Regions from separate parts of the Methylobacterium sp. JK268 genome, predicted to be linked through region 4. Evidence: predicted binding sites of a transcription regulator. Region 4 holds the regulator's gene; each other region holds the start of a gene.
What was found. Region 4 encodes PhoB, which activates phosphate uptake and scavenging genes when phosphate is short. Its sites were predicted from a motif close to TGTCATNNANCTGTCAT; they were not measured.
Positions count from the first base shown of each region.

Region 1: ACW9J6_RS28275 (inorganic phosphate transporter) is a predicted target of PhoB. The motif match lies at 5,149-5,165, and genes of this name have one in related genera.
Region 2: ACW9J6_RS02990 (DUF1045 domain-containing protein) is a predicted target of PhoB. The motif match lies at 5,531-5,547, and genes of this name have one in related genera.
Region 3: ACW9J6_RS29445 (Orn/Lys/Arg family decarboxylase) is a predicted target of PhoB. The motif match lies at 3,253-3,269, and genes of this name have one in related genera.

Region 1 is NZ_JBSVZN010000035.1:89,039-96,330, reverse strand. Features, by position in the region: gene ACW9J6_RS28305 (LysR substrate-binding domain-containing protein) at 1-414, shown strand, start outside; gene ACW9J6_RS28300 (alpha-ketoglutarate-dependent dioxygenase AlkB) at 458-1,132, shown strand; gene ACW9J6_RS28295 (hypothetical protein) at 1,210-2,154, shown strand; gene ACW9J6_RS28290 (hypothetical protein) at 2,364-2,609, shown strand; gene ACW9J6_RS28285 (amino acid permease) at 2,734-4,215, shown strand; gene ACW9J6_RS28280 (hypothetical protein) at 4,361-5,035, shown strand; gene ACW9J6_RS28275 (inorganic phosphate transporter) at 5,231-6,871, shown strand; gene ACW9J6_RS28270 (transporter) at 6,874-7,292, shown strand, end outside.
Region 2 is NZ_JBSVZN010000002.1:219,586-226,877, forward strand. Features, by position in the region: gene ACW9J6_RS02960 (hybrid sensor histidine kinase/response regulator) at 481-1,746, shown strand; gene ACW9J6_RS02965 (GcrA family cell cycle regulator) at 1,958-2,191, shown strand; gene ACW9J6_RS02970 (YARHG domain-containing protein) at 2,847-3,134, shown strand; gene ACW9J6_RS02975 (hypothetical protein) at 3,192-3,362, shown strand; tRNA gene ACW9J6_RS02980 (tRNA-Sec) at 3,427-3,519, opposite strand; gene selB (selenocysteine-specific translation elongation factor) at 3,528-5,486, opposite strand; gene ACW9J6_RS02990 (DUF1045 domain-containing protein) at 5,592-6,275, shown strand; gene ACW9J6_RS02995 (chloramphenicol acetyltransferase) at 6,272-6,901, shown strand; gene phnC (phosphonate ABC transporter ATP-binding protein) at 7,016-7,292, shown strand, end outside.
Region 3 is NZ_JBSVZN010000038.1:33,905-41,196, reverse strand. Features, by position in the region: gene ACW9J6_RS29450 (serine hydrolase domain-containing protein) at 1-764, opposite strand, end outside; gene ACW9J6_RS29445 (Orn/Lys/Arg family decarboxylase) at 852-3,206, opposite strand; gene ACW9J6_RS29440 (indolepyruvate ferredoxin oxidoreductase family protein) at 3,502-6,987, opposite strand; gene ACW9J6_RS29435 (cysteine synthase A) at 7,211-7,292, shown strand, end outside.
Region 4 is NZ_JBSVZN010000001.1:270,364-277,655, forward strand. Features, by position in the region: gene ACW9J6_RS01170 (GNAT family N-acetyltransferase) at 1-447, opposite strand, end outside; gene ACW9J6_RS01175 (hypothetical protein) at 444-1,226, opposite strand; gene ACW9J6_RS01180 (cell envelope integrity EipB family protein) at 1,314-2,201, opposite strand; gene ACW9J6_RS01185 (GcrA family cell cycle regulator) at 2,794-3,306, shown strand; gene phoB (phosphate regulon transcriptional regulator PhoB) at 3,718-4,422, opposite strand; gene phoU (phosphate signaling complex protein PhoU) at 4,573-5,295, opposite strand; gene pstB (phosphate ABC transporter ATP-binding protein PstB) at 5,325-6,137, opposite strand; gene pstA (phosphate ABC transporter permease PstA) at 6,193-7,110, opposite strand; gene pstC (phosphate ABC transporter permease subunit PstC) at 7,127-7,292, opposite strand, start outside.

The DNA.
Region 1 (7,292 bases), on a different contig from region 4:
CCGGTGGCGCGGGTCGCGGTCCTGCCGGAGGGGCACCGGCTCGCCGCGAAGGCGCTGCTGGAGCCGCGCGACTTCCAGGGCGAGACCTTCGTGTCGCTCACCGCCGGCTCGACGGGGCGGCACCTCGTGGATCAGGCGTTCCAGCGCGACGACGTCCGGCGGGTGCTGCGGATCGAGACCAGCCTGTCGGAGATCATGTGCGGGATCGTGTCGTCCGGGATCGCGGTCGGGCTGTGCGATCCCTTCACGGCGCGGGAATATCAGGGCCGCGGCGTCGTCGCGCGCGCCTTCGCGCCGCGGGTCGATTTCGAGTTCGCCGCGGTGTTCCCGCCCCAGCGCAGCCCCTCGCCGGTGGCGCTCGACCTCGTGGAGGCCGTGCGGCGGGCGCTCGCGGCGGAGCGGCCGGCCGGCTAGCGGCCGCCCGCGGTGCCGCCGCCTCGTCCTCGGCGTCCGGACCATGCTAGCCTCCGCCGCGCCGCCCCCGCCACGGAGACCCCTCCTGATCGAACTCGCCCCGGGCCTGATCCACCATCCGGGCTACCTCGACGCCGCCCGCCAGGCGGCGCTTGCGGCCGACCTCGCGGGCCTGCTCGCCGCCGCGCCGCCCTTCACCCCGACCATGCCCCGCAGCGGCAAGCCGTTCTCGGTGCGCATGAGCAATTGCGGACCCCTCGGCTGGGTCTCCGACCGCGCCGGCTACCGCTACCAGCCGCGGCACCCGGAGACCGGTGCCCCCTGGCCGCCGATACCGCCCGCCCTCCTCGCCGCCTGGGCGGACCTCGCCGGCGACGCCCGGCCGCCGGAGGCCTGCCTCGTCAACCTCTACGCCCCGGGCGCCCGCATGGGCCTGCACCAGGACCGGGACGAGGCCGACCTCGCCGCGCCCGTCCTGTCCCTGTCCCTCGGCGCGACCGCCCTGTTCCGCTACGGCGGCGCGCGGCGCGACGACGCGACGCGGTCGATCCGGCTGCGCAGCGGCGACGCCCTGGTGATCGGCGGGGCCTCGCGGCTGATCTTCCACGGCGTCGACCGGATCCTCGCCGAAGCCCCCGACCTCCTCGCCGCCCCGCCCCTGCCGGCGGTGCCGCCCGGGGGCCGCCTCAACCTCACCCTGCGACGGGTCTCCGCTTGACAGCGGCGGGCCGCGGGCCGACCCATCGCCCGCCAGACCCGGCCGGCCCCTCAGGCCGGCCGCAGGAGATCGCGACCATGTCCTTGCGCGTCCTCGCCGCCCTGCTCGTGAGCCTCGCCCTGTCGGGAGCGGCCCGCGCCGCCGACGCGGTGTTCCCGCCCGGCTCCCGCTTCGGCTTCGAGCCGATCCAGGACATGCAGGTGTCGCGGCGCTTCACCGGCTTCGAGCGGCCCGGGGGCGGCGCCACCGTCTCGGTGGTCGAGTTGCCGCCGCAGGACTACGCCGCGCTCACCGCGAGCTTCACCGCGGAGAGCCTCAAGGCCCAGGGCCTCACCGTGAAGAACCGGGAGGAACTCGCCCTCGACGGCGGCACCAAGGGCATCCTGTTCACCGGCGAGCAGCCGATCGAGCAGCCCGGCGCGCCCACCATCGCCAAGTGGGTGATGCTCGTCGCCGATCCGACCGTGACCGGCCTCGTCATCGGCCAGATGCTGCCGGGCAGCGAGACCGACGAGGCCATGCGCAAGATGCTCACCAGCGTGAAGCTGCGCCCGGCGCTGAGCCTCGACCAGCAGGTCTCCGCCCTCCCGTTCCGGGTCACCGACACCGCGGGCCTGCGGCCCGTGCGCGTGCTCGCCGGCAACTCGGTCCTCTACACCGACGGGCCCAAGGACCAGATGGCCAGCCTGGAGCAGCCGATCCTGGTCCTCGCCGAGGCGGTGCAGCCCGCGCTTCCCGCCGACCAGCGCGACGCGTTCGCCAAGGCGGCGCTCTACTCCAACCAGACCCTCAAGGACTTCGCCATCGAGCGCTCCCAGGGCTTCCGGCAGAACGGCGCCGACTGGCACGAGATCGTCGCGCGGGCCACCGACGTTCCCTCCGGCACGCCCGTGGTGGTCTCGCAGACCATCCGCTTCAAGCCCGACGGCTACTTCCGGGCGGTCGGCGTGGTGCGGGCGGAGGACCGCGAGAAGCTGCTGCCGCGCTTCCGGCAGGTGGTGGACGCCATCCAGTTCCCGTGAGGCGCCCCGCCTCCGAGAGGCCCCTCCGGAGGGCACCGCGGGACCTGTGAAGAAACCGTCTCCGGCCCTCGCCTGACCGGCGCCGGACGGGATCTGTCAGCCGCCGTTCATCCGGCCGCCCTATAGTCCCGCTTCATCGAACACCGACCGTCGCCGCCCCCGCGCCGCTCCCGGCGCGCGGCGTCGCGCGTCCCGGAGCGGCCCCCGCCATGCTCGCCCCCGCGTTCCCGCCCGAGCCATCCGCCCGGCCTGCCGCGGAGGGGGACCCCTCCCGTCTGATCGACAGCTTCGCCCCGGTCCTCGACGCGGCCTTCGGCCTCGACCGCAGCGGCGTCTTCCCGGAGGAGATCGAGGCCCTGCTCGCCCGGCTCGGCGGCCCGGCCCGGACGCCCTGGGACGAGGCGGCGGAGGAGGTCGAGGAGGCCGCGGCCGATCCGGTCCTCGCCCCGGCCTGAGTGCCCGCTCCGCGTCCGGCATCGCCGTCCGCACGTCATTGACCTTTGCGGCAGCTCGCGCGTTCTACGCTGATGATCAGGCGGGCAACGATCCTCGCGCGCTGATCCGGATTGGGAGGCGGAGATGGCCGAGGGGGCGGGCGGGTTGCTGCGGACGAAGCCGATCGAGCGGCTGAACGCGGACGCGGCGGCGGGGGAGCACGGGCTCCAGCGCAGCCTCGGCGCCTGGAGCTTGGTGGCGCTCGGCATCGGGGCGATCATCGGGGCGGGCCTGTTCTCGCTCACCGGCATCGCGGCGGCCGAGCATGCGGGCCCCGCCGTGGTGATCTCCTTCGCCATCGCGGCCCTCGGCTGCGCCTTCGCGGGCATGTGCTACAGCGAACTCGCCAGCATGATCCCGGTCTCGGGCAGCGCCTACACCTACGCCTACGCCACGATGGGCGAGTTCGTGGCCTGGATCATCGGCTGGGACCTCGTCCTCGAATACGCGGTGGGGGCCGCCACCGTCTCGGTGAGCTGGTCGAAATACGTCGCCACCCTGCTGCAGGGCTGGGGCATCGCCCTGCCGCCCCGGCTGCTCCACTCGCCCTTCGAGACGGTGCAGCTCGCCGACGGCACCGCCACGACCGGCCTCGTCAATTTACCCGCCGTGCTGATCCTCTGCCTGATCTCGCTCCTGCTGATCCGCGGCGTGCGCGAATCGGCCCGGGTCAACGCCGTGATCGTCGTCGTGAAGGTCGCGGTGGTGCTCGCCGTCGTCGGGGTGGGGCTGTTCTACGTCAAGGCGCAGAACTACGTGCCGTTCATCCCTGAGAACACCGGCAGCTTCGGCGAGTACGGCTGGAGCGGGATCATGCGGGCGGCGGGCGTGGTGTTCTTCGCCTATATCGGCTTCGACGCGGTCTCGACGGCGGCCCAGGAGGTCAAGAACCCCCAGCGCACGATGATGGTCGGCATCCTCGGCTCGCTGGCGATCTGCACCGTCCTCTACATCGCCTTCGCGGCGGTGCTCACCGGCCTCGTGCGCTACGACGCCATGAAGGGCGACGCCGCCCCGGTCGCCACCGCGATCGCCCAGACCCCGTTCCCCTTCCTGCAGGTGCTGGTGACGCTCGGCGTCATCGCGGGCTTCACCACCGTGATGCTGGTGCTGCTCTACGGCCAGTCGCGGGTGTTCTACGCCATGGCCCAGGACCGGCTGCTGCCGAAGGTCTTCGCGGCGATCCACCCGGCCTGGCGCACGCCCTACCGCTCGCACCTCGTCTTCATGGTCTTCACCGGCCTGCTCGGGGGCTTCCTGCCGATCAGCCAGCTCGGCCACATGACGAGCATCGGCACGCTGCTCGCCTTCGTGATCGTCTGCGCGGGCGTCATCATCATGCGGCGCACCCACCCGCACGAGCCGCGCGGCTACCGCGCCCCGGCCGTGCCCCTCGTGCCGATCGCCGGCATCGTGGTCTGCCTCGCCATGATGGCCTCCCTCGACGGCGAGACCTGGCTGCGCCTCGTGATCTGGCTGGCGATCGGGCTCGCGATCTATTTCGGCTACAGCCGCCGGCACAGCCGGGTCGGCCGCGACGCCGCCCGCGCGCATCCGGCCCCCTGAACCCGAATCGACCAGTCCTCGACCCGAATCGCAAAGAGCATCCAGCCGGCGTGCGGCGTCACACTGCCTCACGACTGGCGAGGGGCGAGACAAAGACGGCTTCTTCGACGAAGCTGTCTGTCTCCCGGGTTGGAGGAACATGTCCATGAGATCCTCTTCGATCGTCGCGGTGGTGGCGCTGCTGCTCACCGGACCGCCCGCCTTCGCGCAGGGCACCGCCCAGCAGCGGGCCGCCTGCACGTCGGATGCGTGGCGCCTCTGCGCCTCCGCGATCCCCAACGTGGGGGCGATCACCGCCTGCCTGCGGCGGGAATCCGCGAATCTGAGCCCCGCCTGCCGGACCGTGATGAACGAGGCCCAGGGCGCGACCCGGCAGGCGGCGGCGCCGCGGCCGGAGACGCCCCGCTTCGCCGCGCGGGCGACGCCCCGCCGCCTGGCGGAGAGCCGGACGGCCGCGCGGGCGACGCCGCGGCCGATGGCGTCCCGCGCCCTCGCGGCCCAGGCCACGCCCCGCTTCGCCGCCTCCCGCGCCGCCCCGGCCCGGATGGCGATGCGACGCGACGGCCGCATGGCGATGCTGCACCGCCCGGCGCGCCACGTCGCGGGCCGGCGCCGCTACGCGGGCGGCTATGGGGTGCCCGGCGGCCTCGGGGGGCTCGGCGGGCCGCAGAGCCGCTCGGCCATGCGGCAGGCCAATTACTGGATGCGCCAGATCGGCGGCATGATGGGCGGGATGCAGGGCATGGGCGGGATGGGCGGCATGTCCCTCGACTCCATCCGCGACATGCGCGTCGGCGACCTCATGAACATGATGGAGTGAGCCGAGGCCGGCGCGGGAGCGACCCCGCGCCGGCCGTCGCCGGCGGGATCTCCGCGCCGGCGCCGTGGACAGCATGCCCATGGGGAGCGGAAGTGAAATCCCGCCCCGCCGCCTGTCACACGAGTGTCGTCCCTCCGGGATCAGGGTCCCGGCGGGGACGCGTGGCAGAGTCCCTTCACCATAGGGGGAGCGGCGATGTCGAATTCGGCAATCGGCAACTTGGGCTCGTTGTCGGGTCCTTCGGGAACGCAGCATTCGCCGGAGGGACGGCCGAACCTCGACGGGCGGACCTCCGGCCTCGCCGCCGTGATCTTCCTGGCGGTGCTCGGGGCAGCGCTGCTCTACGTCGCCTACAGCATCCGACTCGACGTCACCGAGACCGGGACCGCGGTCGTCACCTACCTGCCCTTCCTCCTGCTCTTCGTGGCGCTGGTCATCGCGCTGGGCTTCGAGTTCGTGAACGGCTTCCACGACACCGCCAACGCGGTGGCGACCGTGATCTACACGCACTCGCTGCCCGCCAACGTGGCGGTGGTGTGGTCCGGCTTCTTCAACTTCCTCGGCGTTCTGACCTCCTCGGGCGCGGTGGCCTTCGGCATCGTCAGCCTGCTGCCGGTGGAGCTGATCCTGCAGGTCGGGTCGAGCGCCGGCTTCGCGATGGTGTTCGCGCTGCTCATCGCGGCGATCATTTGGAACCTCGGCACGTGGTTCTTCGGCCTGCCGGCCTCGAGCTCGCACACGCTGATCGGCTCGATCATCGGCGTCGGCGTCGCCAACGCCCTGATGCGCGGCCGCGACGGCACCTCCGGCGTCGACTGGTCGAAGGCGACGGAGATCGGCTGGTCGCTGCTGCTCTCGCCGCTCGTCGGCTTCATGGCCGCCGCGGCACTCCTGCTCGTGCTCAAGTTCGTGGTGCGCAACCCCGCCCTCTACGCCGAGCCGAAGGGCAAGGAGCCGCCGCCGTGGTGGATCCGCGGCCTGCTGATCGCCACCTGCACGGGCGTGTCCTTCGCGCACGGGTCGAATGACGGGCAGAAGGGCATGGGCCTGATCATGCTGATCCTGATCGGCACCGTGCCCACCGCCTACGCCCTCAACCGCTCGCTGCCGGATTCCTCCCTGGCGCAGTTCCGCCTGACCTCGCAGGCGGCCTCGGGCGTCATCGCCACGAAGGCCGCGGGCTACGACATCATCGGCGACCCCCGCCCGGCGGTGACCGCCTACGTCTCGGCCCACAAGATCGAGGGCGGCACCTACCCGTCGCTCGCCGTGCTGGTGAAGGACATCGCCGGGCAGATCGACCGCTACGGCTCGCTGGCCAAGGTCCCGGCCGAGGTGGTGGGCAACACCCGCAACGACATGTACCTCGCCTCGGAGGCGATCCGCTTCCTGATGAAGGACAAGGAGAGCGAGCTCTCGGCCGCCGAGGTCGGCACGCTGAACGCCTACAAGAAGAGCCTCGACGAGGCGACGCGGTTCATCCCGACCTGGGTCAAGGTCGCGGTGGCGATCGCGCTCGGGCTGGGCACCATGGTGGGCTGGAAGCGCATCGTCGTGACGGTGGGCGAGAAGATCGGCAAGACGCACCTGACCTACGCGCAGGGCGCCTCGGCCGAGCTCGTCGCCGCCACGACCATCGCGGCCGCCGACATGTACGGCCTGCCGGTCTCGACCACCCACGTCCTGTCCTCCGGCGTGGCCGGCACCATGGCGGCCAACCGCTCGGGCCTGCAGGTCTCGACCCTGCGCAACCTCGCCATGGCCTGGATCCTCACCCTGCCGGTGGCGATGCTGCTCTCGGGCGTGCTCTACGCGATCTTCGTCCGCGTGTTCTGACGATGACCGCCACGGCGGCCGCGGCGACCCCGCGCCTCCTCTGCGACGAGCCGACCCTTCCGGGCCTGCTCTTCGCGATGGTCTTCGACGAGACCGGGCGCGGCCGCCCCGTCTCCCGCGACGAGGCCCTGCCGGACCTCGGCAGTTTCGGCGAGGGCTTCCTGTGGCTGCACCTCAACCTCGTCGATGCGCGGATCGAGGGCATGATCGCGGAGGGCCGGCTCGGCCCGCCGCGGCTCGCCGCCGCGGCCTTCGCGCGCGACGAGCACCAGCGCATCGCCGTCGAGGGCGGCTTCGTGGGCGGCGTGGTGGCGGATCTCGTCCGCGACCGCGAGGCCGCCAAGCCCGACCCGGCGGGGCGGCTCCACTTCGTGATGGGCCCGCGCTTCCTGGTGAGCGGCCGCCGCCACCCGGTGGTCGC
Region 2 (7,292 bases), on a different contig from region 4:
TCCAATGGCCGCCGGAGACGGGCGGGCCGTATCGTCTCGCCATCAGCGGTCGAGGGAAACGTCGCCGCGACGCGGGCGGGACGAGGGCCGGCATCCTGGCGGGCGCGCTCCTCGGGGCGTGCCGGCCGATCGCGGGGGCGATCGCCGCCCCGTCCCCAGCGCAGGCGCGGCCGCCGCACCGGCTGCGCCTGCGCACCCTGCCGCATTTGCCTCGCGCGGAGCCCGTCGCCATACTCGGCGCGCCCGCCGCGGCGTTCCGGCGGCGGGCCCTGGGAGACACATCGTGGCGCAGGGCCCGCGTTCCTGCTCGCAGACCTGCGGCATCCCGACGGTCCGGACCGGCGCACCCGGCGAGACGCCCAGGGCGGGCGGGCGGTGGGGGCTGTCGTGAGCGCCGACACGCTCGACGCCGGGGCGGACGAGGACGTGCCGGCCCTCAAGCGCCGCATCGGCAAGCTGGAGCGGATCAACGCCGCCCTGATGTCCCAGGTCGAGCGCTCGATGGACCAGCAGGGCACCGCCTACTCGCTGTTCCAGACGGCGATCACCCTCGAGGGCCAGGTGCGGGCCCGGACCGAGGAGCTGACGGCGCTGATGCGCAGCCTCGAGCGCTCGAACCAGGCGCTGATCGCCGCCAAGGAGGAGGCGGAGCGGGCCAACCGGTCGAAGACGCGCTTCCTCACCGCCGCGAGCCACGACCTGCTCCAGCCGCTCAACGCCGCCCGCCTGTCGCTGTCCGCGCTCGGCGACATGCCGGTCGGAGCCGAGGCCCAGGGGATCGTCGGCCAGGTCGAGCGCGGCCTCCAGACGATCGAGGACCTGATCAAGACCCTCCTCGACATCTCGAAGCTGGATGCCGGGCTGATCCAGCCGCAGCCGCGCAGCGTGAATCTCGCCGACCTGTTCGCGAGCATCGAGGCGAGCTTCGGGCCGTTGGCGGCGCGCAAGGGGCTGCGGCTCGGGGTGCGGCCGGGCGGGCTGTGGGTGTCGAGCGACCTCGTCCTCCTGCAGCGGATCATCCAGAACCTCGTGTCGAACGGCATCCGGTACACGCACAGCGGAGGCGTGCTGGTGGCGGCGCGGGCGCGCGGGGAGGAGGTGCGGATCGACGTGATCGATTCGGGGTCGGGCATCGCCGATGGGGAGCGCGACCTGATCTTCGAGGAGTTCCATCGCGGCGGTCGCGAGAGCGTCGACGGGGAGATCGCGCTCGGGCTCGGCCTGTCCATCGTGCGCCGCTCGGCGGAGGCGCTAGGCCATCGGCTGACGCTCACCTCCCGGGTCGGGCACGGCTCGCGCTTCACCCTGACGCTGCCGCGGGCGCGCCCTGCGCCGCCCCGGCCGGTTCAGCCCCTCGCCCTGCCGACGCGCCTCACCGGGGCGCGGATCGCCGTGATCGAGAACGACCGCGCCGCCCTCGAGGCGCTGGCGCGCCTGTTCCAGAACTGGGACGCGCACGCGCTCGCCGCCCGCGACCATCTCAGCCTGATGCGGCTCACCGGCTCGACGTGGAGCCCGGACGTGATCATCGCGGATTACCACCTCGACGGCGGGGCGTGCGGGCTCGACACTGTGACGTGGTTGCGTACGGTTCACGGCGGAGATATCCCGGCCGTCGTCACCACTGCCGACCATTCTCCGGAGGTCGAGGCGCATGTCCGGGCGGCCGGCTGCGAATTGGTCCACAAACCGATCAAGCCTGGCCAGCTTCGCGCATTGCTGGCGCATCTCCTGAGCAGATCTTGAGCGTGCTCCGCGTTCTGCGCAGCGGTGGCCTGCGGTTACGCCGCCAGGCAGCACTTGCTTTCCCGCATCATGCTCTCCACATTGGGGGAATCGCGCTGTCCCTGCGACCCGTGCCGTCACGGGTCCCGTGGGTGGCGTGCCGTGTTTCACTTCTCGAACCGGCCCGCCGTCCTCGCCCTGGACCGAGTGGAGGCCCGTGAGTCAGTCCCCGATGAACCAACTCGTGCGCATGTCGCATCTCTTCCCTGCCGAGACCGTCGAGGAGCCGTCCCCGGAACTCCGGGTGCCGTTCGCGCAGTCGGGCGCGTTCGTGTGCAAGTACATCATCGGCGAGCCGAACGACCGCGCCGTCTGCTGCGGCGCTCCGGTCCAGGACGGGAAGAGCTGGTGCGCCTTCCACCGCCGCATCGTGTTCGAGCCGGCGCGCCCCGGCCGCCTGCGCTAACGGTTCTGCGCTAACGCGGCGGGGTCGTCGCGCGCTGGGTCAGGGGGGCCTGCCGGGAGCCGCAGAGTCGGCGTCCTCGATTCCGAGAGTCGGGTACTGCGTGCGGATCCGGAGTGTCGGACGTCTGACGCGCGGCGCAGCGTATTCCGGGCGGGACTGAACGATTCGCCGAGATGGTCCGAGCGACAAGGGGGGCCGGAGACGGCGCCCCGCACGCCGCGTCGCGGCCACGATGCTCGGCCCCTGAGGGCGTCGCGCGGCCGACGCGCGAACGCGTGTGCGCATCGAGGCGCCGGCGGGCAGCCGTGAGTCGCGCGGACGAATCTCCGGCTCCGCGTCCCGGGGCGCGGCGAGCCGGGGCGGCGGGTCGGCCCAGTCTGCCCGAGCGGGCGTCATGGCGCCCACCGTCAGGGTCGCGACGATCCACCAGATCCAGCGAGATTTCCGCAAGTCGAAACGCTCCGGCGGGTGCGGCGCGAGCGCCTCTGTGCGGAATTCTATCAGTCGAGGCGGCGCGGGGACATGCCGCGGGCTGCTGCCGGATTCCGACGGCGGCGCATCGAGGGCGTGCGCGGGGTGCGCCAGCGCATGGACAGGCGCGGCGGCGGGCGCATGCTGCTGCGGCGTCGCCTGACCGGCGCAGGAGAAGCTCCCCATGCAGCGATGGTCGCCGGCCGGCACGATTCTCGTGGCGGCCCTGTCCGTGATCCCGGCCCTGGCGCCGGGCCGCGCCCTGGCCCAGGGTTGCGAGGAGTTGTGGTTCCAGCGCAACCGGATCTTCAAAGAGGCCGGCTACTGCTTCCGCACGCCTCGCGGCATCCGCGCGTTCGGGAATGCGGGCTGCAGCTACGACGACGAGGGCGACGTTCCGCTCTCGGCCCGCCAGAGGGAGGTCGTCACGGAGATCCGGCGAGCGGAGCGGATGCTCGGATGCGCGCCCTGAGCGCGCTGGCGCCGCCCTTGCTGCGGCACGGTCCCGTGGTTCGAGAGACCCCGCACCGTGCACCAGATTGACACGCCCCCGACATCGCCCCGTCCCGCCTCCGGCCTCGCGGACCGGCTGCGCCTCGGCGCGATGATGCTGACGCTCGTCCTCGGCATCCCGCTGACCCTGGCGTGGTTCGGCCTCGTCGGGTGGGGCGTGATCAGGATCGCCCTCGCGGTCCTGTGACGATCGTGGGGCGATGTCCCCTCTGCTGATCTCCGAAGCAGCGCCGGCCGCGGACCCGGAACCATGGCGGAGGCGGATGGGAATCGAACCCACCGCACGCTGTTCGCGTGCCACTGGTTTTGAAGACCAGGGGGGCCACCAGACCCCGATCGCCTCCGTGATCCGTTATGGGGAGGCGGGGCCGCCGGGTCCAGGGGGCAACGCGCCGATCAGCACGCGGCGGTCGCCGATGCGGCGGGTGAAGCGCGTGGCGTCAAGGTGTTCGAGCAGCGGGATCGAGAACTTGCGCGAGATGCCGAGAACGGCCCCGGCCTCGCGGGCCAGGAACCCCTCGCCGCCGGCCTGCACCGCGAACGCGTCCACGAGGGTGCGCTTCGCCCCCTCGATCGCATCCTTGTGGAACAGGATGGTGCGGCGCTGCACCCGGTCCGCCGCGCGGATCAGCAGGCCGGAGCGCACGAGGTAGGCCACGGCCTCCTGGCGCCGGATGTCGCGGCCGACCGCCTCGGCCTCGTCCGGCGGCGTCAGTCCGGCGCGGCGGAACTGCTCCGCCAGGGCCCGCGCCGTCGGCGTCTCCTGCCGGGCCGGATCGAACCCGGCCGCGCGCACGAGGTCGCGCTCGCGCACGGCACGGCCCGACGCCACGAGGTCGCGCACCAGCGCCGCCGTCACGCCCTCGTCGGCCGCGAGGCCCGCCCCGAGGCGCGCGAGCGCGATCCCGTGCTCCATCGGGTGCGCCTGGTGGTGCGCGTCGAGGAGCGCCATCGCGTCGATCCGGGCGCCGTCGAGGACGTCCGCCCCGAGGAAGCGCTCGCCGAGGTCGAGGGCGCCGAGGGCCGCGAGGTGCCGCCGCACCCGCTCGGCCGCGATGCCGACCAGCCGCGAGAGGTCGTCGAGGCGCGCCCCCGCCCGTCCCGCCCGCGTCAGCCGGGCGCGAAGGATGTCGGCGGGCCGGCCGTCGGCCAGAACCCGCAACTCCGCCAGCAGGCGCGGATCGCGGCGGCGGCGGCGGCGGGAGGCGGGGTCGAGCACCGTGCCCCCGCCCAGGGTGAGGCTCGGCGAATCCGAGCGCAGCAGGAACGGCTCGCGCGCGGGAAGCGCCACCGCCTCGTCCGCGTGGAGCTGGGCGAGGGCCTCCTCGCCGGGCTCGACGGTCTCGCGGTCGAGGAGCCGCAGGCGCACCGGTAGCTCGGTCGTGCCGGCGAGGAGCCGCAGGCGCGTCCCGCTCGCCAGGGCGGCGGGCGCGTCGCGCAGGACCGTCAGCGACACGTCGAGCCAGCGGCTCGGCACGAGCAGGCCCGGCGGCGCCAGGATTTGGCCGCGGCGGAGCTGCGCGAGATCAACGCCGCGCAGGGCCACCGCGACGCGCCGGCCCGGCTCCGCGGCCTCCACGGGCCGCCCGTGGGACTGGAGCCCGCGCACCGCGCCCGCGATGCCCTCCGGCGCCACCGCCACGCCGTCGCCCACGGCCAGCCGCCCACGGCGGAGGGTCCCGGTCACGACGGCGCCGAAGCCGGGGCGCGGGAAGACGCGGTCGATGGGCAGGATCGGGGCGCCGTCGTCCGGGCTCGCGACGCCGTCGCGCAGGAGGTCCGCGAGGCGGCCCGCGAGCTCGCCCAGACCCTCGCCCCGCGTCACCGAGGTGCGCAGGGGCGCCGCCGCCTCGATGCCCGCGGCGGCGACGAGGGCCGCGATCTCGGCCGCGCGCCGGCCTGCCTCCTCCTCGTCGACGAGATCGCATTTGGTGAGGGCGACGACGCCCCGGCGCACGCCGATCAGGCGGGCGATCGCGAGGTGCTCGAGCGTCTGCGGCTTGATGCCCTCGCGGGCATCCACCGCGAGCAGCACCGCGCGCATGCCCGTGGCCCCGGCGATCATCGCGCGCACGAAGCGCTCGTGGCCGGGGAGGTCGACCAGGTCGATCTCGCCGCCGGGCACCCGCAACAGGGCGAAGCCCGGAACGATGGAGACGCCGCGCTCGCGCTCCTCCTTCAGGCGATCGGTGTCGGTGCCGGTGAGCGCCCGCACGAGCGCGGTCTTGCCGTGATCGACGTGCCCGATTACGCCCACCACCAGGGCCCGTTCCGCCGGCCTCGCCTCGCCCCGCTCGCCGGGTTTCGCCATGATCCGCGCCGCTCTCCAGATCCCGCAGGAGGTCCCGCGGGGCTCGTCACCGAACCGTCACGCCGGCATGCTGAACCGGAATGCTCGTCAACCCGAGGGCTCTTCGTGACGGATCGTCCCCGCTACGCGCTCTACTACACGCCGGATCCCGGGTCCGGGCTTGCCGCATTCGGCCGCGGGATCCTGGGCTATGACAGCGTCACCGGGGCGGAGGTTCCGCCGCTCGACGGGTTCCCCGACGCCGCCGCGGTCACCGCCTCGCCGCGCCGCTACGGCTTCCACGCCACCCTGAAGGCGCCCATGCGCCTCGCGGAGGCCGCGACCGAGGCGGACCTCCTCGACCGCGCGGGCGACCTCGCGGCGCATCGCCCGCCGCTTCCCGTCGGACCCCTGACCGTGGTGACGCTCGGGGCCTTCACGGCGCTGATCCCGGTCGCGGCGCCCGAGACCCTCGGGCTGTTCGCGGCCGAGTGCGTGGCCGCGCTCGACCCGCTGCGGGCGCCCCTGACGCCGGCGGAGCGGGCGCGGCGGCGGCCGGAGCGCCTCGATCCCCGCGAACGGGCGCTCCTCGACCGCTGGGGCTACCCGTACGTCTTCGAGCGCTTCCGGTTCCACATGACGCTGACGGACGCGCTGCCCGAGGCGGAGCGGGCGGCCTGGCGCCAGCGCCTCGCCGCCGCCTATGGGGCAGGGAAGCCCCTGACGATCGATGCCGTGACGGTGCTCCGGCAGGACGGCGACGGCCCGTTCAGGGTGCTGCGGCGCTTTCCCTTCGGAGGAGCGGCATGACGAAGAGACTCGGCCCCGAGCCCCTCGTGGATCCCACCGCCGCGCTGCGCGACTGCACCCTCGGGCGCTACACGGAGGTCGGCGCCCGCACCCGGCTCGCCGAGACACGGATGGGCGACTACTCCTACATCGTGAACGACGGCGAGGTGATCTCGACCCGGATCGGGAAGTTCTGCTCGATCGCCGCCATGGTCCGGATCAATCCCGGCAACCACCCGATGGAGCGGGCCTCGCAGGCGCACTTCACCTACCGGGCGAGCCAGTACTGGCCGGAGGAGGAGGACGAGGCCGCCTTCTTCGACCGGCGGCGCGCCCTCCCGGTGGAGATCGGCCACGACGTCTGGATCGGGCACGGCGTGATCGTGCTGCCCGGCCGCCGCATCGGGACCGGCGCGGTCGTCGGCGCGGGATCGGTCGTCACGCGGGACATCCCCGACTACGCGATCGCGGTCGGGAATCCGGCTCGCGTCGTGCGGCCACGATTCCCTGCCGACGTCGTCGAGGGCTTGCGGAGGCTGGCATGGTGGGATTGGGACCACGACCGCCTGCGCCGCGCCCTGCCGGACTTCCGCGCCCTGCCCGCCGCCGCCTTCGTCCAGAAGTACCAATCGTCTTCCGGGGCGTAACGAGTCCTCGAGGCCCCGCCGCCCCGGCGCGGCGGGGCCTCGTGCGCCGGCAATGTCATCCAACTGTCGCCGAACGGGCGTTTACGTCCCGCATACTTCTTCGCGGACGGATCAATGCTGGTTGTCGAGAACCTGACGCGCCAATACGGCGCCCGCCGCGCGGTGGACTCGGTCTCGCTGCGCATCGAGCCGGGCAGCTTCGTGGGCGTGATCGGGCGTTCGGGGGCCGGGAAGTCGACCTTCCTGCGGATGCTGAACCGCCTCGCCGACCCGACCGAGGGCCGCATCCTCTACGACGGCCTCGACGTGACGGCCCTGCGCGGGCGGCGCCTGCGCGAGTGGCGCGGCCGCTGCGCGATGATCTTCCAGCAGTTCAACCTCGTCGGCCGAC
Region 3 (7,292 bases), on a different contig from region 4:
GGCACGATCGACACGCCCTCCAGGCTGCCGCCGCCCGCCACCAGCTCGCCGATCCGGGCGAGGTCGCGGGGCGCCATGCGCAGGCCCGAGGCCGCGTAGGGCGTGCCGTCGGGCGCGGCCAGCCACTCCGTCGGGCCGAGGCCCAGGGGCTCGAACAGCACCTCGCGGGCGTAGTCGTGCAGGGCGGTCCCGGTTCCCCGCGCGATCAGCCGGGCGAGCAGCGCCGTCGCCCCGCCGCAATAGGTGAAGCGCAGCCCCGGCGGGTGCAGGACCGGCCGCTCCAGCACGAAGCGGATCGGGTCGGGCGCCCGGTCCATCGCGATCTCGCTGTTCTCGGGATCCGCGTAGCTGCGGCTGGTCTCGTCCCAGGCGAGCCCGAGGGACATCGTGAGGGCGTGCGCGACGGTGATGCGCTCGCGCCCGGGCTGGCGGGCGAGATCGGCATGTTCCGGGAAGGCGGCGTAGAGCGGCGACTCGGGCGGCGGCACCCGGCCCCGCGCCAGGGCGATGCCGTACAGGAGGCCGACGATGCTCTTCGACACCGAGCGCAGGTCGTGCAGGGTCTCCGGCGCGAAGGCCACCCGGCCGAGGGGACGCCCGCGGGCATTGTCCTCGCCCTCGAAATAGCGTTCGAGCACGATCTCGCCGCCGCGCCGTACGACGACGCCGTGCAGGTTCCAGACGCGGTTGCGCGCCACCGCATCGTCGAGGCGCGCCCCGAGATCCTGCTCACCCGGAGGGGGCGATGCCTGCTCGACAGCCATGGCGCTCCTCGCGGTCGAGAAGGACGGAAGGGCCGACGCGGCTGCGGCGGCCAGGATCTCGCGGCGGCTGATCATGCGGCGCGCAGATTACCTTGCGGCAGCATCCTCCCGCAACACGTAGGTGTAGAACCGGATGCGCCCGTCCGGCTCGACCTGCCGGTAGACGCCCTGGATCTCCGCCTCGAAGCCCGGAAACAGGTTCGCCGAGGCCTCGAACATCGTGAAGTAGTCGAGCATGGGCTTGGCCCGGCCGTCCAGCCGCTCGCCCGGCAGCACCGTCGCGATGCCCGGGGGATAGACCAGCATCAGGGTCGTGGCGATCCGGCCCGCCGCCTCCGCGATCGGCACGAAGTCGACCTTGTTGCGGGTCAGCATCTGGGCCGCCTGCTTGGGCGGCAGCACCATCTCGGGCAGGTGCTCGGCCATGAACTGGCGCCGCTGCAGCGCCGAGGTGTTCGCCTCGCGGTGGAACGCGTGGTACTCGGCGCAGAGGTCGCGCAGGCGCACGCCCTGGTAGCGCTGCGGCCGCCGGCGCACGAAATCCGGCATGGCCTCCTCCAGCGGCACGTTGTCGTCGTGCAGCCGCTTGAAGGCGACGAGGCCCGAGATCAGCGTCCCGGCCTTCGAGGATTCGACGCCCGGCGTCAGCAGGAAGAGGAGCGAGTTCAGGTCGTTCTTCTCGGCCACGATGCGGTTCTCGCGCAGGTACTGCGCGACGATCGGCGCCGGCACGCCGTGATCCGCGTAGGCGCCGGTCCGGCGGTCGAAGCCTGGCGTGAGCACCGTGAGCTTGTTCGGGTCGGTGATGGCGTAGCCCGGCGCCACCTTGGTGAAGCCGTGCCAGCGCGCGCCGGGGGCGAGTTCCCAGTAGCGCGCATCGCCGGCCAGGAGGTCGGTGGGCACGCTCTCCCAGGGCACCTCGGCGCCGTCCGGCCCCGCCACCACGTCGGGGACGAAGGGATCGAAGAACCAGCGCCGGGCCGGGTCGGCCTCGTTCTCCTCGAATTCCTTGCGGATCGCCCGCACCTTCTTGCGCCACTCGATGCCGAGCCGGATCGTGTCGTCCCACAGGATCATGCCCGAGCGCCCCTTCATCATCTGGGCGCCGACATCGAGGGAGGCGAAGAGCGGGTAGAAGGGCGAGGTCGAGGCGTGGACGAGGAAGCTCTCGTTGAGCCGCCGGTGCTCGACCCGGCGGCTCTGGCCGCGGATGTGCCCGTCCTTGGTGTGGATCTGCGACGCTTGGCTGAAGCTCGCGAGCTGCTTGTGGGTCGATTGCGTCGCGATAATCCCGGGCGACTCGGGGGTCAGACCCTCCAGTCCCATGGCGAAGCGGCCCGCATAGAGCGGGTGGAACTTCATGAAGCCGGCCCAGGCCTCGTCGAACAGGATGTAGTCGCAGAGCGGGCCGATCCGCGCCAGGATCTCGCGGGCGTCGTAGATCGTGCCGTCATAGGTGCACTGTTCGATGACCGCGGCGCGGAACGGGCGCGGCTTGCGCCACGCCTCCTTGTCCGTGACCAGCGGGTTGCGGCGGATCTTCTCGCGGATCGCCGCCTCGTCGAGGGCGTCGTGGTCGATCGGGCCGATCAGCCCGTAGGCGTTGCGGTCGGTCTCCAGGAAGATCGGGATGCCGCCGCCGAGGAGAAGGGCGCCGTGATGGGCCGCCTTGTGGTTGTTGCGGTCGAACAGCACGAGGTCGTCCTCGGCCACGAGCGACGAGAGCACGATCTTGTTCGAGGCCGAGGTGCCGTTGAGGACGAAGTAGGTCTTCTCCGCCCCGAAGATCTGGGCCGCCTCCTTCTGCGCCCGCAAGGCCGGCCCCTCGTGGGTGAGCAGGTCGCCGAGATCGAGCACCGAGTTGTCGAGGTCGTCGCGGAAGATCGCCTCGCCGAGGTGCTCGACGAAGATCCGGCCGATCGGCGAGCGGTTGTAGAAGATGCCGCCGTTGTGGCCCGGGCAGGTCCAGAGCTGGTTGCCCTTCTCGGCGTAGTCGACGAGGGCGCCGAAGAACGGGGTCTTGAGGGTCTCGGCGTACTGGGTGACGCGGGAGACGAGGCCCCGCGCGATGAATTCCGGCGTCTCCTCGGCGAGGAAGATGTAGCCGTCGATGAAGTCGAGGAGCTCGACCGGGATGTCCTCCAGGCGCTTGCGCCGGACCATGATGACGATCGGCATCTCCAGGCCGCGCTTGCGCATCATGTCGATGAGCGCGGCGGCCTTGCCGTCGAGGCCGCGCTTGCCCCAGTCGACCACGAGGCAGCCGACGGCGGCGTCGGTCTGGACGGCGATCGCCGCGTCCTCCACCCGGCGGGCGCGCACCACCTCGAAGCCCCGCTGCTCGACCGCCGCCACGATCTGATTCACGCGGACGCCCTCAAGGTCGTCGGGATCGAAGGCGGGCGTGCACATCAGCACGGTGAAGCGGCGGTGGAAGTCCATGCGGTCGGCTCCGGGCTCGAGGCGGTCGGAGCTTTCGGGGAGGGGTGTGACGGTTGGATGACGGAGGCTGCCGAAGGGGCAAGCGCGAGCGTGAACCCCCCTCCTCGGCGGGGGAGGGTGATTTGCGGACAGGCGCAGCAGGATGCAGTCCCGCCGAGAGGACGGCGCGACGCTGATCCACGAAGCGCCCTGCACGACGGCTCAGATCTCTCCTGAAGCGTGGTTCCCCTCTCCCGCCCCACTCCGTGGAGCACCCTCCCCCGCAGAGGGGGGAGGGTTCAGGCGGCGCTTCGTTTCACTCCGCCGCCTGCGGCAGCGGCACCTCCGGCGCCCGGAACCGCGCGAGCAAAGCCGCCTCCTCGGCCTTGGCCTTAGCGAGGTTCGCCGCCTTCACCGGGCCGAAGCCGCGGATGCTCTGCGGCAGGTTGGCGAGGCCGACCGCCGTCGCGTGGTTCGCGGGCGTCAGGTCGCGCAGGATCTCGGCCACCAGGGCCTCGAAGTCGCGCACGAGACGACGCTCCTCCCGGCGCTCCTGCGTGTAGCCGAACACGTCGAGGGGCGTGCCGCGCAGGCGCTTCATCGCGGCGAGTACCCGGAACGCCTTCATCACCCACGGCCCGAAGCGCATCTTGCGCGGCCGGCCCGTGCGCGGGTCGGTGCGGGCGAGGAGCGGCGGCGCGAGGTGGAACTCGTAGCGCAGGTTCTCGCCCTCGAAGGCGCTGCGCACCTGCGCCTCGAAGTGACCGTCCGTGTAGAGGCGGGCCACCTCGTACTCGTCCTTGTAGGCCATCAGCTTGAACAGCGAGCGGGCCACCGCCTCGGTGAGCGGCGTGCCGCCCGGATGCACGGCAACCTCGCGCTCGCGGACGGATGCCACCGTGCGGGCGTAGCGCCGCGCATAGGCGGAGTTCTGGTACGCCGTCAGGAAGGCGACCCGGCGGGCGATCCGCGCGTCGAGGTCCGGCGCGAGTTCGGCCTCCGGCGGCGCTGCGAGCACGCCCAGGCTCTCCGGCGCAGCCGCGGCCCGCCGCCCCCACGCAAAGGCCGCGAGGTTCATCGGCACCGCCTCGCGGTTCAGCTCGACCGCCCGCAGGATCGCCGCCCGCGACAGCGGGATGCGCCCGCGCTGCCACGCGTAGCCGAGCATGAACATGTTGGCGGCGAGCGCATTGCCGAGCGCCGCGACGGCGAGCCCTGTCGCGTCGGTGAGGTCCGCGTGCGCCGCCCCGGCCTTCTCGCGGATCACCCGCTTGATCCGCTCGGCCGGCAGCGAGAAGTCCGGCTTGCGGGTGAAGTCGCCCGGCATGATCTCGGCCGTGTTGACGACGAGATGCGTGCGCCCGGGCTGCACCGCCGCCAGCACCTTGCGGGTGCCGGTCACCACGAGGTCGCAGCCGAGGATCAGGTCGGCGGCGCCCGCCGTGACGCGGATCGCGTGGATGTCGTCCTGGTGATTCGCCAGCCGCACGTGGCTGAACACCGCCCCGCCCTTCTGGGCGAGGCCCGCCATGTCGATCATCCCGAGGCCCTTGCCCTCAAGATGGGCCGCCATGCCGAGGATCGCCCCAACGGTCACCACGCCGGTGCCGCCGACGCCGGTGACCACGACGTTGTAGGTGCCGTCGATCGTCGGCAGCGCCGGCTCGGCCAGGCCCTCGTCCGGCGCGCCCGTCACCGCCACGGGCGGGCTCGTGCGGGGCTTGGCGCCGTGCACCGTCACGAAGGACGGGCAGAAGCCGTTCACGCAGGAGAAGTCCTTGTTGCAGCTCGACTGGTCGATCCGCCGCTTGCGGCCGAACTCGGTCTCCAGCGGCTGCACGGCGACGCAGTTCGATTGCACCGAGCAGTCGCCGCAGCCCTCGCAGACGAGGTCGTTGATGATCACCCGCTTGTCGGGATCGGGATACGCGTTGCGCTTGCGCCGCCGCCGCTTCTCGGAGGCGCAGGTCTGGTCGTAGATCAGCACCGACACGCCCGGCACGGTGGCGAGGTCACGCTGCACCGCGTCGAGCTCGTCCCGGTGGTGGATCGTCAGCCCGTCGGGCCAGCGCATCCCGGGCGGATACTTGTCCGGCTCGTCGGTGACGAGGGCGATGCGCTCTACGCCCTCCGCCCGGACCTGCGCGGCGATGCGGTCGACCGTGAGCCCGCCCTCGTGGGGCTGGCCGCCGGTCATCGCCACCGCGTCGTTGAACAGGATCTTGTAGGTGATGGTGGTGCCGGTATCGACCGCCCAGCGGAGCGCCAGCGACCCGGAATGGTTGTAGGTGCCGTCGCCGAGGTTCTGGAAGACGTGGCCGCGCTTCGAGAACGGCGCCTCGCCGATCCAGTTCGCCCCCTCCCCGCCCATCTGGGTGAAGCCGTCGGTGCCGCGCTCCATCCACTGCACCATGTAGTGGCAGCCGATGCCCGCATAGGCGCGGGAGCCCTCCGGCACCTTCGTCGAGGTGTTGTGCGGGCAGCCCGCGCAGAAGTGCGGGGTGCGCGTCGCCACGTCGGTGGTCGCGGCCAGCACCTCCTGCGCCTGCCGGAGAGTCGCCACCCGGGCCGCGAGCGCGTCGCTGCGGTGGTAGCGCAGCAGGCGCTCGCCGAGCGCCACCGCGATGTCGTTGGGGTCCAGCGCGCCCTTCACGGGGAAGAGCCACTGGCCGCGCTCGTCCTTCTTGCCGATGCAGATCGGCTGGTTGGCCGTCCCGTAGAGCTCCTCGCGGACCTGGACTTCGATCAGCGAGCGCTTCTCCTCAACCACCATGATGAGGTCGAGCCCGTCCGCGAAGGCGACGAGTTCCCGCTGCGACAGCGGCCAGGGGCAGGCGACCTTGTAGAGACGCAGGCCCATGTCGTTCGCCGTCACCTCGTCGAGGCCGAGGTCGTCCAGCGCCTGGCGCACGTCGAGGTAGGACTTGCCCACCGTGATGACGCCGATCTTCGGCTGCCGCCCGCCCGACAGCACGATGCGGTTGAGGTTGTTCGCCCGCACGAAGGCCAGCATCGCGTCGCGCTTGAAATCCTGGAGGCGGGCCTCCTGCTCCAGGATCCCGTCCGGCGTGCGGATGTTGAGGCCGCCCGGCGGCATCAGGAAGTCGTCCGGCAGCACGATCCTCACGCGGTCGAGGCGCGCGTCGACGCTGGCGGTCGACTCGATGTTCTCCTTGACGCACTTGAAGGCGACCCAGGCGCCGCAATAGCGGCTCATGGCGTAGCCGTAGAGGCCGTAATCGAGGATCTCCTGCACGCCGGCCGGGTTCAGGATCGGCGACATCACGTCGACGAAGTGGAACTCCGACTGGTGGGCGACCGTGGAGGATTCGGCCGTGTGGTCGTCGCCCATCAGCGCCAGCACGCCGCCATGCTGCGCCGTCCCGGCCATGTTGGCGTGGCGGAAAACGTCGCCCGAGCGGTCGACGCCCGGTCCCTTGCCGTACCAGAGCCCGAACACCCCGTCGTAGCGCCCCTCGCCGCGGATCGCGGATTGCTGCGAGCCCCAGACGGCGGTGGCGGCCAGTTCCTCGTTGAGGCCGGGCTGGAAGACGATGTTCGCCTGCTCCAGCACCTTGCGTGCCCGGAACAGGTTCTGGTCGAGGCCGGCGATCGGGGAGCCCCGGTAGCCCGAGACGAAGCCCGCGGTGTTGAGCCCGGCGGCCCGGTCGCGGGCCTGCTGCATCAGCAGCATCCGGATCACCGCCTGCGTGCCGGTGACGAAGACCTGCTCGCGCGAGAGGTCGTACTTGTCGTCGAGGCTGACGGATCGAAGGGACGAGACCGCCGACTGGCTGCCCATCGGGACACCTCCAGGAACTTCCCCCCACCGGACGCTGGCGGCCCGGTTCCGCCGGCCCTGCCCTGTCACCCGATTATGTCAGCAATGCTGACATTCTTTGGTACGGGGGTCAATGCGCTTCGCGCGCCATTCCGCTACGTCATCTTTGGGCGGCCGCGGCCTTGCCGGTCACGGCGATTCTCGGCATCACACGGCGAAGCCGCTCCCACCGCGAGACCCGCCAATGCCGCCCAGACCCGACGTCCTCGCCGCCATCGGCCGCACGCCGCTGATCCTCCTGCGCCGGGCCTCGGCGGAGACCGGCT
Region 4 (7,292 bases):
CATCACCCCGAGGGAGGCCGCGTTCTCCGGGTTGGCCGACGCCTCGATCACGGCGAGGTCGAGCCGCGCGAATGCCGCCGCGACCAGGGCGGGCGCAGCCTCGCGCATGACGCCCCGCCCGTGATGCGCCTCGCCGAGCCAGTAGCCCAGCGTGCCGCAGCCCTGCGCTTCCCGCACGACGCCGATCCAGCCGATCAGGATCCCATCGGCCCGCCCGTCGATGGCGCAGATCAGGGCGCGGTTCTCGGCGACCGCCCGGCGCGCCGCTGCGATCCGCTCCGCTGCCATCGCGGGGGTGAACGGGACCGGCCACGAGGCCAGCCAGCGGCTGATTGCGGGCGTCAGCATCCGCGACACGGCCTCCGCATCGTCCGCCCGCGGGCAGCGCAGGCGTAGCCGCTCGGTGATGATCGGCGCGAAGTGGTCCGGCGCGCCGGTCGCGCTCATGCCCCACCCCCTCTCGAGGCGAGAGGCACCACGGCGCCGATCTCCCCATCCAGCACGAGGTCGTCACGGGCGCGCAGCAGCCAGAGGCGATCCGCCCGGAACCGCAGGATCGGCCGCTCCCACCACGCGGCGATCAGCGCGTCGAGGCCCGCGGCCTCGTCCGGATCGAGCTCCTCGATGAGATTGTGCAGGCCGACGACGTACAGGTCGGACTCCTTCCGTCCGAGCCGGCGCTGCAGGATCCGCACCACGTTCTCGCCGCCGCGGCTCTCCGGATAGGCCCGCAGGTAGAGGCGGCCGAGATTGAGATTGCCCGAGAACAGGCCGCGCAGCTCGACGGTGATCGGCCCGATCTCCGCCAGGGCTGCCCGCTGCGCCGGGTCGAGGGCGAAGGGCGCCTCCCCGACCGCGAGGCCGCCGCAGAGCGTGGCATGGAGGCGGGGGCGGCGGCGCTCCGCCACCATCCAGGCGATCTTGCGGGCGAACGGCGCCGCCCGCAGGGCGGCGTCGAGATCCCGATAGGCCGGCGAGGCCAGCAGATCCTCCACCGGCACCGGCAGGACGAGCGAGGTCACGGTCGGGTGCCGGCCTCGATCGTAGAAGGTGCCCGGCCGCGCGGGGATCGCCAGCGGGTGCTCGGGGGCGACCAGGGGCAGGTGGGCGAGGCGATAGGATTCGTCGAAGGCGAAGCCCGCGCCGGGGAGGAAGCGCGTCCGGCCGCGCTGGTAGCCGAGATCGTCATCGGTGCAGAGCGCGAGCGGCTCGGCGGGCTGCGGCATCGGTGACCCCGGCGGAGGTGCGCGGCTCCGCCGGCATTCGGCGGCTTCTTCCGCAGAGGAAGAGGAAAGCACGGCCGCGGCGCCCGGTCAGGGCGTGCACGTCGTGCTCTGCGCCCCGAGGTCGATCCGCGACAGGTCGCCCCTCAGGGTGAAATCGCCGTAATTGAGCCGCAGCGCGCCGCTGACGCCGTTCTCGTAGAGGTCGAAGGAGAGCACGTAGATCGGCGTGCGCTCCCCTTCGCCGCTGGAGAAGTAGCTCAGGGTCACGGGCCAGCGCGGCATCGTCGCCATGCCGCCCGCCTGCAGGGGCGCCTCCGCCGGCGGGCCCGCCGCCTTGCCGTCCACCGGGTCCGCCGATCCTTCCGGCTTCGCCTCGACGGCGGCCGGTCCGGTGCGGCGGGGGCCGATCACCGCGAGCGTGTCGTAGACCTTGCGGCCGTCATCCGACCCGTCGAAGACCTTGACCGAGACCGTGTGCTCGCCGGCCTCCGCCGCCTCGATCAGGCGGCGCATGTGCGAGGCGGGAAACAGCACCTCCCCGGGCACGGCGATCCGCGCGCGCTGGGGCTCCTTGATGGCGACCGCGAGCCCCGCGGCGTCGCGCTTCGCGTCCCCGTCGACGGGGGGCTGCGCGCTGCCGTTCAGGTCCGTCTGCGTGCGGAAGCGGAAGGCCGTCCCGTCGCCGCTCTCGAAGGTGTTGTTGCGCAGGTCCGAGGTGCGGGTGCCGCTCTCGGCGCTCTCCAGCACGGTCACCTGCCGGTACTGGAGCGTCCAGCCGTGGCAGGCATCGCCCGCGAAGTCGAAGACGATGCGCCCGCGGGCGCTGTCGACCGAGCGCGCCCCTTCGCTGCGCAGCAGGGTGAGGTCGTAGACGGCACGGTGCGGCGCCAGGTGGATCCCGCCGACCGGTTCCGCGGCGAGACCGGCGGGGGCCAGGACGAGGGCCGGCAGGAGGGCCGCGAGAGATGTCCGCATGAAGGGTCCCATAGTGCGCGACAATCCTGTCGGGCGCGCGGGGCGCCGGAGCGAAACCATAGGTGCAGGCCGGCACGCGGGCAACGTGGAGCATGCGCCGTCGCGTCGGCCGCGGCGCGGCGGGCGGCGGATCCCGGTCCGCCGAAGCGTGGCGCGGATGCCACTCTCCTCGCCCGCCCGCGCCGGTCCGGCGCCTCCGGCAGGCCTACCGCGCGACTCAGATCCGATCGCCCGGCCCGTCCCGAACGCGCCGCACCGGCCGCACTGCACCCGCGGGACGACGCATTAACGCCTTGTTCAGCCGCGTTTTTCCGCCGCCGTCTTCCTCCCGCCCCGCCGCCCGCATCGCGCTGCGCGACGGTGCCGCGAGCGGCCGGCGCCCTCCGCCGCGCGCCGGGAAAAGGGCCGGTGCCGAGCCGGGGACTCTTGCGCGAAGAACGGCGGCTCCTGTAGGTTCACCCCCGTCGCAAGCGCTGTCACGAAGCGGCGATCATCAGCAGGATTCGAGGCACGGGACGGGCGGTCGCTTGGCCGATCGCGGGCGGTCGCGTGCGTCGTTGCGGCTGGTGGATGGGGGATGTCGGAGGCGGCGATGGTGGATGCGGGCCCGAGCTGGACGAAGGAACGGGTCGAGCTCCTGAAGCGGCTCTGGGGCGAGGGGCGCAGCGCGAGTCAGATCGCGGCCGAGATCGGCGGCGTGTCGCGCAACGCGGTGATCGGCAAGGTGCATCGTCTCGGCCTCGCCGGGCGCGTGACGAAGACGAACGGGGCGCCGGCGCCCCGGAGCCGCGCCCCCGGCGACGAGGAGCGCCCCGCCACCCTCCCGACGATCGTGGCGCCCGCGCCCGCGCCGCTCGCCCTGATCCGCGCGGAGCCGCCGGCCCCGGTCGAGGTGGCGCTGCCGGTCTCGGAGCGGGTGACGATCATGGAGCTGCGGGAATTCATGTGCCGCTGGCCCATGGGCGACCCGGCCTCCCCGGATTTCCGCTTCTGCGGCGCGCGGTCCATCACCGGCCTGCCCTACTGCACGCATCACGCGCGCATCGCCTACCAGCCCGCCGCCGAGCGCAAGCGCAGCGACCGCCGGGTCGTGGCCTTCCGCTGACCGGCGCGGGCCATGGCCGAGCGCTGCCCGCGCGACTCCGCACGCGCGGGGCGAGGCGAGCCCATGCCGGGCCGTTGGCATCGGTTCCTCACCGGCTTCGCCGTCCCTCGCGCATGAACGCGGGGTGTGATCGGCGGCGAAGATATTGAGCAATTGATGCGAGTGCGTCGATGCCCGTGCAGAATTCTCTCACAAGCAGATTATCGCGTGTACAATGTTCCGTGATAGGCTCATCAGCGGAACGAATAGGGAAGACACATCGCACCTCAGCATGAGGCGTGTCGTGCGCTCCAGGAGCGTTCCGCTGATGAACCCGTCGCGGAGCGCTGCGCACCCATCGCCTGCTCGACGCGCCACGGTTCCGGAAGCCGGGTGCTTCAGCAACGACACCGCCTCGCGCGTGCGCTCCACCTAGATGGCGCCGCTGGCGAACATCTCGTCGAAGGAGTAGCCGGAGCCCCGGACGGTCCGGATCGGGTCGGGCCGGCGCGGCCGGTTGATGGCCTTGCGCAGGCGGCCGATATGCACGTCCACCGTGCGCTCGTCGATATAGACGTCGTGGCCCCAGACGCCGTCGAGGAGCTGCTCGCGGGAGAAGACCCGGCCGGGGCTCTGCATCAGGAATTCGAGCAGCTTGAACTCGGTCGGGCCGAGATGCAGCTCGCGGCCCTCGCGGCGGACCCGGTGGCTGACCCGGTCCAGCTCGATGTCGCCCGCGACGAGCAGATGCGCCACGTGGGCCGGCTTGGCGCGGCGCAGCAGCGCCCGCACCCGCGCGAGCAGCTCCGGCACCGAGAAGGGCTTGACGATGTAGTCGTCGGCGCCGGTGGCGAGCCCGCGCACCCGGTCGCCCTCCTCCCCCCGCGCCGTCAGCATGATGATCGGCAGGCGCTCGGTCTCCCGCCGCGCCCGGATGCGGCGGCAGAGTTCGATCCCGGACAGGCCCGGGACCATCCAGTCGAGGAGGACGAGGTCCGGCACATGCTCGCGCAGCCGGATGTCGGCCTCGTCGCCGCGCGCGACCGCGTCGACCGTGAAGCCCTCCGCCTCGAGGTTGTAGCGGAGGAGCAGTGTCAACGGCTCCTCATCCTCGACGATCAGGATCCTGGTGCTCATCAAGGACGCTGCACTCCCGACGATGTCATACCAACGGCCCAGGATGCTGACGCATCGGGCCGTTGACCATCTCGAATTTTCGATGCCAAGCCAGAGGCTTGACGAAAATTCGAGAACGGAACCACCGGTCATTAAAAATGACCGGTGGTATCAGGCCTCCGGCGCCGGCGGGGCGACCGTGGCGAAGCTCGACCGGTCGTTCTTCGGCCGGTCGGTGGGCAGGGTCTCGCCGGTGACGAGGTAGTGGATCGTCTCGGCGATGTTCGTGGTGTGGTCGCCGATCCGCTCGACGTTCTTCGCGCAGAACAGCAAGTGCGTGCAGAAGCTGATGTTGCGCGGATCCTCCATCATGTAGGTCAGGAGTTCGCGGAACAGCGAGGTGTAGAGGGCGTCGATGCCGCCGTCGCGGGCCCAGACGTCGAGGGCCGCGGCGGTGTCCTGCGTCGCGTAGGCGTCGAGCACGTCCTTGAGCTGCTCCTGCACGAGGTCGCTCATGTGCTGGACGCCGACCACGACCTTCTGCGGCTGGGGCTGGTCGCTGATCGCCACCACCCGCTTGGCGATGTTCTTGGCGAGGTCGCCGATCCGCTCCAGGTCGCCCGAGACGCGGATCGCCGAGATGGTCTCGCGCAGGTCGATCGCCATCGGCTGGCGCTTGGCGATGAGCAGGATCGCCCGCTCCTCGATCTCGCGCTGGAGCGTGTCGAGGCGGGAATCCGCCGCGATCACCGCCTGGGCGAGGGTCGAGTCGCGCCGCACCAGCGCGGTGGCGGAATCCGCCATCATCTTCTCGGCGATGCCGCCCATCTCGGCGATGCTGCGGCGCAGGTTCTGCAGGTCCGCGTCGTAGGAACTGACGATGTGGTCCGGCATGGCGCTTTCCCCGCTCGATATGGTTTCGCTCAGCCGAACCGGCCGGTGATGTAATCCTGCGTCTGCCGCTTGGTCGGGTTCATGAACAACCGGTTGGTCGGCCCGAACTCGATGAGCTCGCCGAGATACATGAAGGCGGTGAACTGCGAGATGCGGGCCGCCTGCTGCATGTTGTGGGTGACGATAGCGATGGTGAACTCGCCGCGGAGCTGCTCCAGCAGCTCCTCGATGCGGCCGGTCGAGATCGGGTCGAGGGCCGAGGTCGGCTCGTCGAACAGGATCACCTCCGGGCGCTGCGCCACCGTGCGGGCGATGCAGAGGCGCTGCTGCTGGCCGCCCGACAGGCCCATGCCGGATTGCTTGAGCTTGTCCTTCACCTCGTCCCACAGGGCGGCCTTGCGCAGGGCCTCCTCGACGCGCACGTCGAGGTCGGCCTTGCCGAGCCGCTCGTAGAGGCGGATGCCGAAGGCGATGTTGTCGTAGATCGACATCGGGAAGGGGGTCGGCTTCTGGAACACCATGCCGACCCGGGCGCGCAGCTCGTTGAGGTCGATCGACGGGTCGAGGATGTTGCGCCCGTCGAGCAGGATCTCGCCCTCCGCCCGCTGCTCCGGATAGAGCGAGTAGATGCGGTTGAAGGTGCGCAAAAGCGTGGACTTCCCGCAGCCCGACGGGCCGATCAGCGCCGTCACCTGCCGGTCGTGGAAGTTGAGGTTGACGTTCTTCAGCCCCTGGAAGGTGTTGTAGTAGAAGTTCAGGTTCTTGACGGCGAGCCGGACGGGCGCGGTCTCGTCGGCCGAGCCCGACTTGACGACCGGTGCGGCGGTGGCGGAGGCGCTCATCGGGATTCTCCGGAGGATCGGAACGGGGTCGGCCTCATCGACGCGGGCATCGGCGTCAGCGGCTCTTGCCGCCGCGCAGGAAGATGCGAGCGGCGATCGACAGGGCCAGGATGGTGACGGTGATCAGGAGCGCGCCCGCCCAGGCGAGCTGCCGCCAGTTCTCGTAGGGGGACAGGGCGAACTGGTAGATCATGACCGGCAGGTTGGCGACGCCGCCCATCAGGTTCGGGCTGAACCAGGAATTGTTGTTGAGGGCGGTGAAGAGGAGCGGCGCGGTCTCGCCCGCGATGCGGGCCAGCGCCAGCAGGATGCCGGTGACGATGCCGGCCTGCGCGGCCCTCCAGGTCACCGCGCGGATGACGATCGAGGGCGGGGCGCCGAGGGCCGCCCCCGCCTCGCGCAGGGGGCTCGGCACGAGGCGCAGCATGTCCTCGGTGGTGCGCACGATGACCGGGGTGGCGATGATCGCCAGCGACACGCCGCCGGCCCACCCCGAGTAGCCGCCCATGGGGCGGACCATGACCGTGTAGACGAACAGGCCGATCAGGATCGAGGGCGCCGACAGCAGGATGTCGTTGAGGAAGCGGATCGCGTCCGCGAGCTTGGAGGTTCGCCCGTACTCGGCGAGGTAGGTGCCGGCGAGCACCCCGACCGGCGTCGCCACCACGATTCCGATCACCGTCATGATCAGGCTGCCGAGGATCGCGTTGGCGATGCCGCCGCCCTCGGAGCCGGGACCGGGCGTGACCTGGGTGAAGAGGGCCGGCGAGAAGCCGCGGATGCCCTCGATGATCAGCATGATCAGGATCGAGCCGAGCACGACCGCCCCGAGCGCGGTGGCGGCGGTGCAGAGCACGATGAGCAGCCGGTCGGCCGTGCGGCGGCCGGCCCGGACGCGGCCCCAGGCCTGGGGGGCCTGGAGGGCGGGCGTCGTGGGAGAAGGGCCGGCCGGAGCGAGGGTGCGGGCGTCCATGGATCGGCTCCGGCGATCAGGCGACCTTCACCCGGCGCACCAGCAGCCGGGCGATGATCAGAACGATGAAGGTGACGATGAACAGGATGCAGCCGAGCGCCAGCAGCGCGTGGAGCTGCATGCCGTCCGCCTCGTTGAACTCGTTGGCGATGCGCGACGCGATGGTCGAGCCGGGATCGAAG